2 regions of the Exiguobacterium sp. s125 genome follow, and region 1 is predicted to be linked to the other one. Evidence: riboswitches for the same ligand, from Rfam matches in the RefSeq annotation. Region 1 holds a riboswitch; the other holds the start of a gene.
The links. Region 1 has a riboswitch for thiamine pyrophosphate ahead of tenA (thiaminase II). Riboswitches for the same ligand answer to the same signal wherever they lie in the genome.
Positions count from the first base shown of each region.

Region 2: it holds a riboswitch for thiamine pyrophosphate, as region 1 does, so the genes downstream of both, KNQ05_RS14425 (SDR family oxidoreductase) here and tenA (thiaminase II) in region 1, are expected to answer to the same signal.

Region 1 is NZ_JACSMI010000002.1:283,955-290,116, reverse strand. Features, by position in the region: gene KNQ05_RS09125 (class I SAM-dependent methyltransferase) at 1-767, opposite strand, end outside; gene KNQ05_RS09120 (sporulation protein) at 866-1,639, shown strand; gene tenA (thiaminase II) at 1,790-2,491, opposite strand; TPP riboswitch at 2,566-2,671, opposite strand; gene KNQ05_RS09110 (DUF1002 domain-containing protein) at 2,859-3,740, shown strand; gene abc-f (ribosomal protection-like ABC-F family protein) at 4,022-5,878, shown strand; gene KNQ05_RS09100 (alanine/glycine:cation symporter family protein) at 6,103-6,162, shown strand, end outside.
Region 2 is NZ_JACSMI010000008.1:42,823-48,984, reverse strand. Features, by position in the region: gene KNQ05_RS14440 (ATP-dependent nuclease) at 1-1,915, opposite strand, end outside; gene KNQ05_RS14435 (RES family NAD+ phosphorylase) at 2,276-3,085, opposite strand; partial or broken gene KNQ05_RS14430 (MBL fold metallo-hydrolase) at 3,493-4,191, shown strand; gene KNQ05_RS14425 (SDR family oxidoreductase) at 4,098-4,409, opposite strand; TPP riboswitch at 4,593-4,693, opposite strand; gene KNQ05_RS14420 (hypothetical protein) at 5,505-6,162, shown strand, end outside.

The sequences.
Region 1 (6,162 bases):
AGCGTCACCATTAAGTCAACCTCTGTATCTTCGTTATAATCATGGACGTCCCCGACACGAAACTCGAGATTCGTATAGTCGAGATCGCGCGCAATCGCTGTACATTCTTCGATGACTTCTTTTTTGAGATCAAGTCCGGTCACTTTCAAGTCGAAGCCTTTGACGACACTTAAATAATGATACAAGGCAAACGTCAAGTACGATTTTCCACAACCGAAATCAAGAATCCGTAACGTTCGGTCTGTCGGTAACGCGGAAATACTATCTTCGACGAACTCCAGGAACCGATTGATTTGTTTAAATTTATCGTACTTTTGCCGTTTGACTTGTCCGTCTTCCGTCATGACACCGAGTCGGACTAAAAACGGAACGACGACACCATCTTCAAGGAGATGACTTTTTTTACGGTTATGCGACAGTTCTGCTTGCAGGGGTGACTGTTGCGTTGTTTTTAACGATACTTTCATTTTTTTGGATAACTGGAACTGAACTTCTTCCGTCTCGAAACGGAATAAAAATTGACGGAATTCCTCCATCAATCCGTCGAGTCGTTCTAAAAATTCATCAACCGACAAATTTTCGTGTTTAATTATCCGTTCATATTGAAACTCTAACTGGATTGCATACGTATCTTTCAATAGAATCGGTTTTAGTTTGATTCTTCGAAGATCATTCGACTTTTGGCGCGGACCACTAATCGTTGCATGCACGAGAGCAGCAGCCTCGAGCTTTTGAGTGAGTAATTCTTTTACTTGGTGTAATTCCACTGTAGTCCCGTCCTTTTCTGATTGTTCTTTCGAAACTGTAGCAAATTCCACCCTATTCGACAAGTAAGGTAGCTTCATCATTAAAGGAGGAACGAACGATGTTCAAAAAACTTTTATCACAAATCGGAATCGGTGCCGCCACAGTCGATACACGACTCGACAGCGAACGCTGTGAGCCAGGCGGACAGATTCACGGAACCGTCCATATTAAAGGCGGCAATGTCGACCAAGAAATCGATCGGATTTATTTAGCGTTTAATACACAATATAAAGAAGAAGTCAGGGACAGCACGACATTTACGACGTTCACACTCGATCGTTTTTCGCTAAACGAAGCCGCCTTTACGATTGAAGCAGGTGTCGAACGCGAAATTCCGTTTACGCTTCAAGTACCATTCAATACGCCGCTCTCGGTCAGTCAATCGAAGTCATGGATTGAAACGGGTCTCGATATCGCCCAGGCGGTCGATCCGTCAGACCGGGACGCCATCATCGTCCAAGCCAATGACCTCCAATCCGTTATCTTAGAAGCGATGGAAGAACTTGGCTTCCGACTCAAGAAAGCGGACACGGAAAAACTTCCCGGGCGTTACCGGAAGGATTTACCGATCGCCCAGGAACTCGAGTATTCGGCACGCAATACGTACTTCGCCCATAAACTCGATGAAGTCGAACTCATCATGCTCCAAGACCGTACCGGCATCGACATCGTCTTGCAAATCGACCGTCGTGCCCACGACTTAGGTTCGCTCTTCAGTGAGATGGCGGGTGCGGATGAGACGATGACGAAGCTATCCTTATCGAACCACGATTTGATGGACCGAAACGCCGTCAAACAACAATTAAACGATTTGATTGAACGGTACAGCTGATTTCCTTACCAGAATTTTCATCATGCCTGTAATCCACCAACAAAAAAACCTGAGCGATTGCCATGACTTTCTTTACGAAAGCTGAAAATTGCTCAGGTTTTGTGCAGTCTGCCGTCTGATCGCGCTGATCAACAGCGGCTAAAGCTGTACTTATCGTTTCGTTACTTTTGGTTGACGCGTAACTTGTGTAAAGAGACGTTCAAACGTTTCTTCCGTCCAGCCCATTTCCCAAAACATCAATTCGTAATAACAGCTTCTGACGAAATGGTGTTTCATCCGTTCCCGTTCTGCTTCAGTCGCTTGCGCCGCCAAAGCATCCAGCCGGTCGACCTGTTCAAAGACGACCCGTTCGAACCATTCCGAGCTGTATGTTGCAATCCACTGTTGATAAATCGGTGACGCCGGTGACTTCGTCAACAGTTGTTGTCCGACTTCATAATAAAGCCAGTAACACGGTAAAATCGCTGCAATCGTTTCCCCGAGTGTCCCCTCGCTCGCATGATGCATATGTGAGACATAGGCATACGCAGTCGGTGCCGGTTCGAACGCTGCTAAATCCGCTTCCGTAATAGCGAGCGGTTCAAAAAACGATTGATGGAGTGATAGCTCAGCCGCATAGGTCGATGTCGCATGTTCCGCGAGTTCCGCGATCGTCGCAAAATCCGTTGCCTTTGAGGCGGCCCGGGCTTGAATTTTTGCGAAATGTTTTAAGTAATACGCATCCTGCATGACATAATGTCGAAATTTTTCGAGCGGTAACGTCCCGTCACCAATGCCTGTGACGAATGGATGGGAAAAACTGCTGTCCCAATATGTTTTTGCGGCTTGCCGAATTTCTTGACTGAATTTCAACCTAATTCCCCCTTTTGTTGAATCAAAAAACGCCACACCCTACGAACAGGGCATGACGTGAAGAGACAACAAGAGAGATATTCACGCCACTTCCCTCCGTAAGTCCAAACTTAATCAGGTTCAAAGGGTCCGAACGTCTTCGTCGTCTCAGTCGGCCTACCGACTCCCCTAGTGGTCATTATTTAATTCCTCTTCACTATATCATTTTTTCAGTCACATGATCAGGATTTTAAATGAAATGTAGTATAGGATTAGGGACACGAGGTGGGCGGTTCATTCCGCCTCAAGACCGATTCCGTTCTGGAAGACGTCACTTACAATGAAATTAGCACCTGATACTACCTACTATACTCGGAGGATTTATACTATGAATAAAGCAACAAAAATCATGACCACGACGCTTTTAGCGACAAGTTTACTTCTACCGACTGCTGCTTCAGCAGAGCAAGTCGTCGATAAAACAATCATCACGCTTGGTGAATCGCTCGGGGCAAAGGATAAAGCCTGGGTACTCGCCCGATTGAATGCGCCGGAAGGCATTACGCCCGTCATCGCCACGGCAGCGGATGAAGAAAAATATTTAGGGAAAAACGTTCCCCAATCGCAACTCGGCGGCAATATGTACTCTTCCGCAAAAATCGAACTCGCTGAAAAAGGCGACGGTTTATCTGTCGCGACCGAAAACATTACCTGGGTAACAAAAGACATGTACTTGAACGCGCTCGTCACTGCAGGCGTAACGGACGCCGACATCACAATCACTTCCCCTTATAAAGTCACCGGGACCTCTGCTTTGACGGGGATCATGAAAGCATACGATCAAACGTCGGCTGAGACCGGCATTAAATTGACGGATGAACGAAAAGATTTAGCCCAACAAGAGTTATCGGTCACTTCCGATGTCGGAAAAACGGTCGGGACGGACAAAGTCGCCGAACTGATGAATGAAATCAAAGCAGAGATCGCCAAACAAAAGCCGGAAACCAAAGTCGATATCGAGAATGTCATCATCCAAGTCATTCAAAATAACAACATCCAGTTGTCGGACGCCCAAATGGAGCGGTTGACGTCATTGTTCAGTCAAATGGAGAAAGCTGACTTGAACTGGGGACAAATCGAGACCGGATTAAAGGGTGCCGGGCAAGATATCCACGCGTTCGCGACCTCCGAAGAAACGAAAGGATTTTTTGCAAAACTGTTTGACGGCTTAAGTAAGTTCTTTAACTCGATTTCCGGACTGTTCAAGTAACTGAAAACGATTTCATTTTCAGTTCAAAACATGGTAAACTAACTTTATCGAAACGAAAAGGTGGTGTAAAAGATGGGTTTTGCTGCGTGTAAGCAATGGTTGATGGAACAACTTTATCTGTTGCGCGCGATTTTTCATGAAATGGCGTTCTAAAGGACGAGTCTGCCCTTTTCTTAGGAACATCCATCTGAAAAATAAAGCAAAGCGCACCTTTTACGGTAAACGGAGAGCGCTATTTGCGTTCTCCGTTTTTTGATGCGCATGAAAGGAAGTTACTGATCATGATTTGCGACATCCAACACCTGACAAAACAATTTGGGGGAGCATCCGTCTTAACCGATGTCTCGCTCTATCTTAAACAAGCTGACCGCATCGGATTGATCGGTCGAAACGGAACCGGAAAAACCACGTTACTGCGTTTAATCGCGCAACTCGAAACAGCGGACAGCGGAACCCTTTATCTCAAAAAAGGACTTTCCATCGGTTATTTGGCTCAAATTCCACAGTTCGCAGAAGAATTGACGGGCCTTGATGTTCTCTGGACCGCATTTGCCCAAATCGTCGCCTTACGGACGACGATGCATCAGCTTGAACAACAAATGGCAAGTGCTGACCACCTGGACGATGTGCTAAATGAGTATACGCGTGTGACCGAACAATTCGAACAACAGGACGGTTACCTGCTCGACTCGAAAATCCAGCGCATGATTAACGGACTCCACCTCGATGCCTTGCTGACACGTCCCTTTTCTCAATTAAGTGGTGGCGAACAAACGAAAATCTGCCTCGGCCGGATGCTGCTGGTGGAACCAGACTTGTTGATTCTCGACGAACCGACGAATCACCTCGATCTCGCAGCAATCGAATGGCTCGAACAATTTTTAAACAGTTATCCGGGCGCTGTCATCATCGTCTCGCATGATCGCGTGTTTCTTGACGCAAGTGTCAACTTGATCGCTGAACTTGAAGATGGTGAACTGACAATCTACCCAGGAAATTATTCGGCGTACACGGTCGCGAAAGAACGCCTGCTCCTCGAACAATTCCACGCCTACACGGAACAACAAAAGAAAATCAAACAGATGAAGGATGCGATTCGGCGCTTGCGCCAGTGGGCAAATGAAGCCTCTCCGCCAAGCGAAAAACTGTTCCGAAAAGCAAAAGCCATGGAACGGGCACTCGAACGGATTGAGCGACTCAAACGGCCGCTCCTGGAAAAAGCGGTGCCTGACATCCGCTTTTCGTCGCAAGGGCAACTCAGTCAAATCGTTTACCGTCTTGAGGATGTCACGCTTTCCGTCGCCGGCCGGAAGTTGTTCGCGTCGCTCGATTTCGAAGCCGCGGCACGTGACCGGATTGGAATCGTCGGTGCGAACGGAAGTGGGAAAACGACGTTATTACGTGTCTTACTTGGACAACTCCAGCCGACGAACGGACGTGTCACGCGTGGTCCGTCAAATCAGGTCGGATTTTTATCGCAACACGTCGATATGCCGGGTGAAGAGCGACTGATCGATTACTTCCGCTCACACGTTTCGGCGGACGAAGGAACAGCTCGCTCCCTGTTGGCCCGTTTCCTCTTTTTCGGTCCACGTGTCTTCTTACCGATTACTGCGTTAAGCGGCGGGGAAAAGATGCGCTTGATGCTCGCGATTCTTGTCCATTCGCCGCTTAATGTCCTGATTCTTGACGAACCGACGAATCACCTCGACATTGAATCCCGCGAGGCGCTTGAAGAAGCACTCGAGCACTTTGACGGAACGCTGATTGCCGTATCGCACGACCGTTATTTCTTGAACCGACTCTTCTCGAAAACCTATTGGCTAGATGACACGACAGAAATCTTTCACGGTTCTTACCAATATGCTGCCGAAAAACGACATGCCCGGTCAATCGTCGAATCAGCGGCACTCACGCCCCGCGCTACCCGGACGCCGGTAGCCGGGAAACATCCGGCTTTAAATGCAGGCGAACTCGAACAGCAGATTCAACAGCTAGAGGATGAGGTGGCTTTACTCGATACATCACTCGCGGCGACACATGATTATGAAGTCCTCACGACATTATTCTCAGAACGAGAACAGCTCGTTAGTCAAATTGATGACTTCTATGAAAAATTGTTGGCAGTCGATCACTAATCAAAAAACGCATCATTTCACCACCGCTGCTTCATTAAGTGCGGTGGTTTTTTAAATTAAAAATGCTTTGATGACGATCTGTTTTTCTGAACCCGAAAAAATATATTTTAAATATTTTAAAAGAAAGTTTCGAAAAAAAGCTTGCAAGTTGTCTGAAAATTCGTATAATTCAACTTATAGCTATTATCAGTTTTTAGCAAAAACACTTTGGGAGGAACTATCACATGGATGCATTTCAACAAGCTGTACAATCGGGCGTCGATTTCGCCAACAACATCTTATGG
Region 2 (6,162 bases), on a different contig from region 1:
ACATATTTTCAAATCGAGCAAGTGTTTGTTCTGTAAAAAACTTACTATCCACGCCCATTCGAGCCAATTTATTAGCAGGTCTAAAATGATTAAAATGAGATTTTCCAATTTTTTTATTAATTTGCTTTAATATTTGATTTTCATTAGACCCCAATTGTTCAATAGAAATATCTTCATATTCTTCGAATGCATCATTAAATAACTTCAGATATTCCTCTTTCTCAAATAAATCTTCGATATCAGCATACGTACCTTCAATATCAGCAAATTCATCAAAAAATCTGATGTTTTTTTCTTTCACGATTTTTTGAGAAATCATATTCTCTACTTTTCGTTTTCCTTTTTGATCGGTAAACGAATCTAAAAGACATACAATATTTAATTTGCTTCCTCTTAAGAGAGAAATGAAAGTTGATACTTTATCCAATCCTCCTACCGGGACTATTGTTGCAACATCAGTAAGGGATGTTCGCCCTATAGATTCTAAAAGACTTGACATGACTGTTATATAAATAAGATCTGCTGGTCCTTCAACTAAAAGATTATTTTTAGATATATACAGATTTTGAGCAATATCATACCCTAACGCTGCTTGTAATGGAAACAATGTTTCTGAATCTTTTTCTTGAATAGCACTAGAAATTAAACTGCCTTTTTTAGCGTCCAATGAATCATAAACTGTTCGAACTTCATGTAGTTTTGTAGAATCGATCATGAACGGAGAATGTGTTGTATAGATGACTTGATAATTTTCAGATAGTTCATTATCTATAAATGTTAATAAATCCTTTTGTGCAGAAGCATGAAGATTAAGTCCAGGCTCATCGAGAAGTAAGATGAAGCTATCGTTTTTTTCACTCTCAATTCTGCTAAACCATACTAAGAAAGAAAAGAACCAAATGAAACCTTTACTTCTGTTTTTAAGAGGCAAAGAAACTCGATGCTTAGTATTTCTAATCCTGATGTTTAATATTTTGTCTTGTCTAATGATTGTTCTATTACTAGGATCAAAAGTAGTAATTGGTTCTATTTCAAATTTAATTTCAAGATTCTGATTTGTAGTCCAATACTCTAAAAACTTGTCAGTAATCTCATTGGATGTTGCCTCTAATTCAGAAATAAATGCTTCAAAGCTATCCGCATCATTTAATTCATCTATTTCTATATTAGCTAAATCAAACAAAGCTTTTGCTGTATTGAACTCTTCTTTTGTAAAAGTAGCATCAATTTGCTGGGCCTTCATTTTAGAAATGCTAATTCGTGAAGGAATAGAGTAGTACTCATCGAAGTACCAAAACTTAGGTATCCATCCTCTTAAATATTGAGATACAATATATCCATTTAGAGGTTCGTTCCATTCCATTGATTTTTCTATGATTTCGTTAAGTTCTTCTAGAATTTCTTGGCAGTCTTCATTACCTTCACATAACGCAACAGCTTCTTTTATTTTATTCGTTTTTTCTAACTCCTTCAAAGACACTTCATAAATAGAATAATTCTTTAAAATATTTCTCAAAAATTTTTTCTCGTCAGATTTTACATAACCAAATGATTTTAATTTACTACCGTACTTAACAGACACTGTTATCTCTTTTGAGAGAAAAACTCCTTTACCTAAATCTTTTTCAATTTCCTCTAACTGATATGGAAGAAGTTCAAATGTACATTCCACTACCTCTACCTGGTCTTTTTTCTTCTGATAGCTTTTTAATTCATTCTTAGGAAAATCAAAAGTTTCATTGAATTCCTTTTCGGTATCTTCTTCGAAGTAGTTAAATTTAGCAAGTGCTTCTAGGAAAGAAGTTTTACCTGATTCATTTTTACCTACTAAACGAGTAGTCTTATCTTCTATATCAACATTCTGTTCTTGCAAAAAACTTTTATACTTGTTTATTTTAACTTTTTTTAGTTTCATATGACCGCCTCCTTTAAACACTTCTTTTTATTATACCATTTTTTTAAATAATGTTATAAATTGTAATTAATACTTTTCCAGAAAAATTAAATAGATAAAAAAATCATAAAACGAAATTATTTAGTTTTAAGATACTTTTTAAGCGTTCGTAAAAGTACACTTTTGCAAACAGAAAGGGAGAGTAGATGCTAGTCAAAATGCAACTTCTCTCCCCTTCTATTTATGCAACTACCAATAATGCCTTATATGTTAACTAATATAGATTTAATGCCTTAGCAGAAAATATTTAAGATCATTGAAAATATGAAGAAGAGTGGCGTCTTTTATATGTCAGCTTCTTTCCAATTAAATTATTCATATTTAACGAACAATTTTCTCCATTGAAGATTCTACTAATTTAACGTTTTTCGGATTGAATATTACTACATTCGTTCCTTCTCTATGTACAGTACTTCTATATTTTATTCCTGCATACCCTTTGCTCATAAAGTATTTAGCTAAAAGTTGAAAAGGGGCGTACTCCCTTGCTCTTACATCATGTTCTGTACTATGAACAGGCTTAAATATCTGGTCATTATTAAATAAGTTAAAGTAAAATAATGCAGTAATTCGACTTCTTTCCTCAGTTGATTTTTTCTTTAAAATTCTAGCAAAATCATATATATCCATCGGCAGACTTGAATCTCCTACCAGATTGAAAATATTGTTGTCACTATTGGATTCAAATCGCGCACTTGTATAAAAGTCACCTTTTTCAACTCTCAGTTCTGCTTCTATCGTTCTTAAAATAAACTTTTTTTCCGCTTCCTCAGATTTTCCCTTCCTAACAGGAATTACCCCTAAATATATAAATGCTTTACCTGGAGGGTTCATTCTATTATGATTTGTCACATAATCAAGATGAGGAATCATTCTTTGATAGAAATCTAATTCAATCTTCTCATTTACCCCAACGCCCCTATAAATCTTTCCTAAATCCTTAATTGAAATTTCGAATTGTGATGCCATAGAATTAACTACATCATCAAAAACTTTGAAAAAAGTATATTTTCCAATTATTTCTTCTAATGAAAGCCCTTCTGTTTCTCCACTGTACAAAGCTTCCTTCAATGTATTCCAATGTTCCACCATTATTTCAGATAAACCATTCACTACCTGCTTCATTTCCATAACTGCACCTCAATTTCCATTTTCCATTGATAAGAGAAAGCGTATAACCAAAAAACGTTTCCTGATTATAAGCTACATTCCCTTTTGAAGTTTTCATAGTAACACTATTCTTTCTGATATTATGTGCAAAAAAAGTACATACTTGTTTGATTTCTTATACTGACCATATACTAAATTTCATAGCGAATAAACAGGATCAAGCTTTTTTCTATTCAAAAATAAAAGGGGGATCAAACGACTCATAGGATAGATATTACCTACTCAATAAAAAATCAGCTATTCACAAAGGAGTGCTTTATCAATGACGAAATTAAAAAAAGCTGCAATTCTAACCACACTCACATTGAGCGGTGTATTAGCCGCTTGCGGATCTTCACAATAATCCATTACAACCGAAAAAACAGGACGTGGTGGTCCAACAAATTCGAAATGCGATCGTGACAGTTGGATACAAAGGACGAAAATTCTTAGTAGATCCCATGTTTTCTAAAAAGGACGAATTTGATTCGTTCGATCCCGCTACAAGGGATGATCGAAATCCAGTAGTCGACCTTCCATTCTCTGTGGATAAGATTATGGATGACGTAGACGCTGTCATCATTACCCACACACATGAAGATTACTTTGATCAAGCAGCAAAAAGAACAAATTCCAAAAGACATCAAAATGTTAATGCAAGATAAAAAAGATGCAGATATGGCACGAAAAACAGGCTTTACAAATATCGAAGTCATGAAAGAAGGCCAAGCGACGATCTTTAAAGGCGTCAAACTGACGGAAGTAGATGGTCGTTATGGCTACGGAAAGATGGCAAAGAAAATGGGAAATGTCATGGGCGTTATCTTTCAGCATCACAAAGAAAAAACTTTATATGTAGCAGGTGATACCGTTTGGTATTCGGAAGTGAAAAAATATCGATACGTGTAAACCAGAGATTTTTATTTTGAACGGAGGACAGAATCAATTCCTAGAAGGTGTACAAAGCCGCTCTAAAAGCCAAAATTTTAGTAAGTCATATGGAAGCCGTAAACCACTGGGGACTCTCGAGAAAAGAATTGAAGACATTCATTAAAGGTAAATACATCACATCCAATGTCCTTGTTCCGATTCTGATGATGCCACCACTGTTTCGTTCCATGAATTGTGGCAAAACACTTTGGATGATGTGAAAAGCCGCTTTTAATGTTTCATTCAGTTTCTTTTGATAATCTTTCCATTGCAAGTCGATAAACGATTTTTGAGCAACCGGATCAAATTTGAAGTCTACTAACTCAATATTCACGACAACATCGATTTGACCATAGTGTGCTGTTGCGGATTGCATCATGCTCTCGACATCTTCCTGCTTCGTACATTTGCATATAAGGTAATAGCATTTTCTGTACGAAATTCACTCATAAGCTTTTCTACCGCATTCTTGCTTTTATAGTAACTATCACCACTTTAAATCTATTGCACACGTCTAAATAATCACATAGCAAAGAACGACATCATCGTCTCCGCTTGTTCATCAGAGTTTACACTTCCCTACGCTAGTACTACCTAGTTCAGGTTCAAAGGGTTTGAGTAGCTACTCATCTCAGTTAAATAACACCCCTAGTGATTCTATTTAAGTTACCTTCACTTTAGTGCTCTAGTGAACACCTGTCACTGATGATGAAATTGATTCGATAATAGTTTTCTAAAAATATGCAGCATAAAAATAGATTCATTACTTTTTCCGGATTGCTTTGTTACGGTCATATCTTGTACTAGACAATCCTAATTATCATTTTTTTCTTTGATGATGTCTTAATATACGAGCGATTTGATTTTGCAGATCGATTACGTGACCTAGAAGTTCGAATCATTGATGTTTGCAATATAAGTAAAACTTATCTTGTGTAATCATTGTATGGGACCAATTAAGCCGTAAGTATATCGTCTTCCCTCTTCTTATTGATGACTTGATTTGTTTCTTCGTAAAGTCATGCGTGCTCTATTTGATGCTTTTATTATTTTTTGAATAAAAACGTACCAAATCAATCAACGATTCATTTTCTTTACCATACTAGCATTGAAGTTCTTCTCAACTGCGTAAGAGTAAGTGCTTTGATACGTTAAAAGCCTGTCTCATTATCAAGGTAATGAATCATTTTTTTCTCTACCGCGTCATCCCCAATTTTCTGATAAACATTCCTTTATGTCTCGACTACGACATACAAGCTTTTCTGATTATTTTTAAGTCGCGTTGATTGGTGTAAGTCTATTCTTTTAAAAGCTATCAACTATGTTTGATCAGTAATGGCTTAAATTTTTATTTAAATTAGTACTCGAGCGTTACAAGTGATTTTTTAGAGAAGAACTATAAATTTCTAATCTATTTTTTCTTGTAAATATGTACAATACAAATACAAATATTTTTAAAGGAGCTGAACTTATGAACATCCGAAAAGTATTATTTCTCATCATGATTGCTATTGTCTATCTTTTACTCTTCACTATCACCTTTTGGAGTCTCATTGGCTTATTGATCTCAGCAATTGGTCTATACTTTTACTTTAAACCAAGGCTTCGAAATCCAGTGAAGTACGCAACCTTTGTCGTTTGGCTAGGCGTATTCATTGCTTTTGCAATTTCTATCTATATGGTAGACAGAATAAATGAGCCTCAAAAAATTGAAGCCGGGTCTTCTACTAAGGAAACAAAGATGTTGGAATCTTTAAAGGTAGAGTCAAAGGAGTTACAAACGTCTTTAAAGGACACGCAACTTAAACTAAAAGAGCAACAACAAGAAACGAAAAAATTGAAAGAGGAGTTAGCACGAGAAAAAGAATTACGTTTGCAAACAGTTGAAAGCTACAAGGAAGAAGCAGATAAACGTGCTGCTTTAGAGAGTGAACTTAAAGAAGAAGAGACGAAACGCATTGCTGCAGAAGAGAACATTGATGAACTCAAAGCCTCTTTAGCAAGTAGCGAAATGATAGATGAAGATGAGAGTATCTCTGATGAGGAATACGTAGATGAAGCAGATACAGAAGTAGCAACTGATCTTGAATACGATCCTTCTGGAGCAGATCGCGACTGTGGTGATTTTT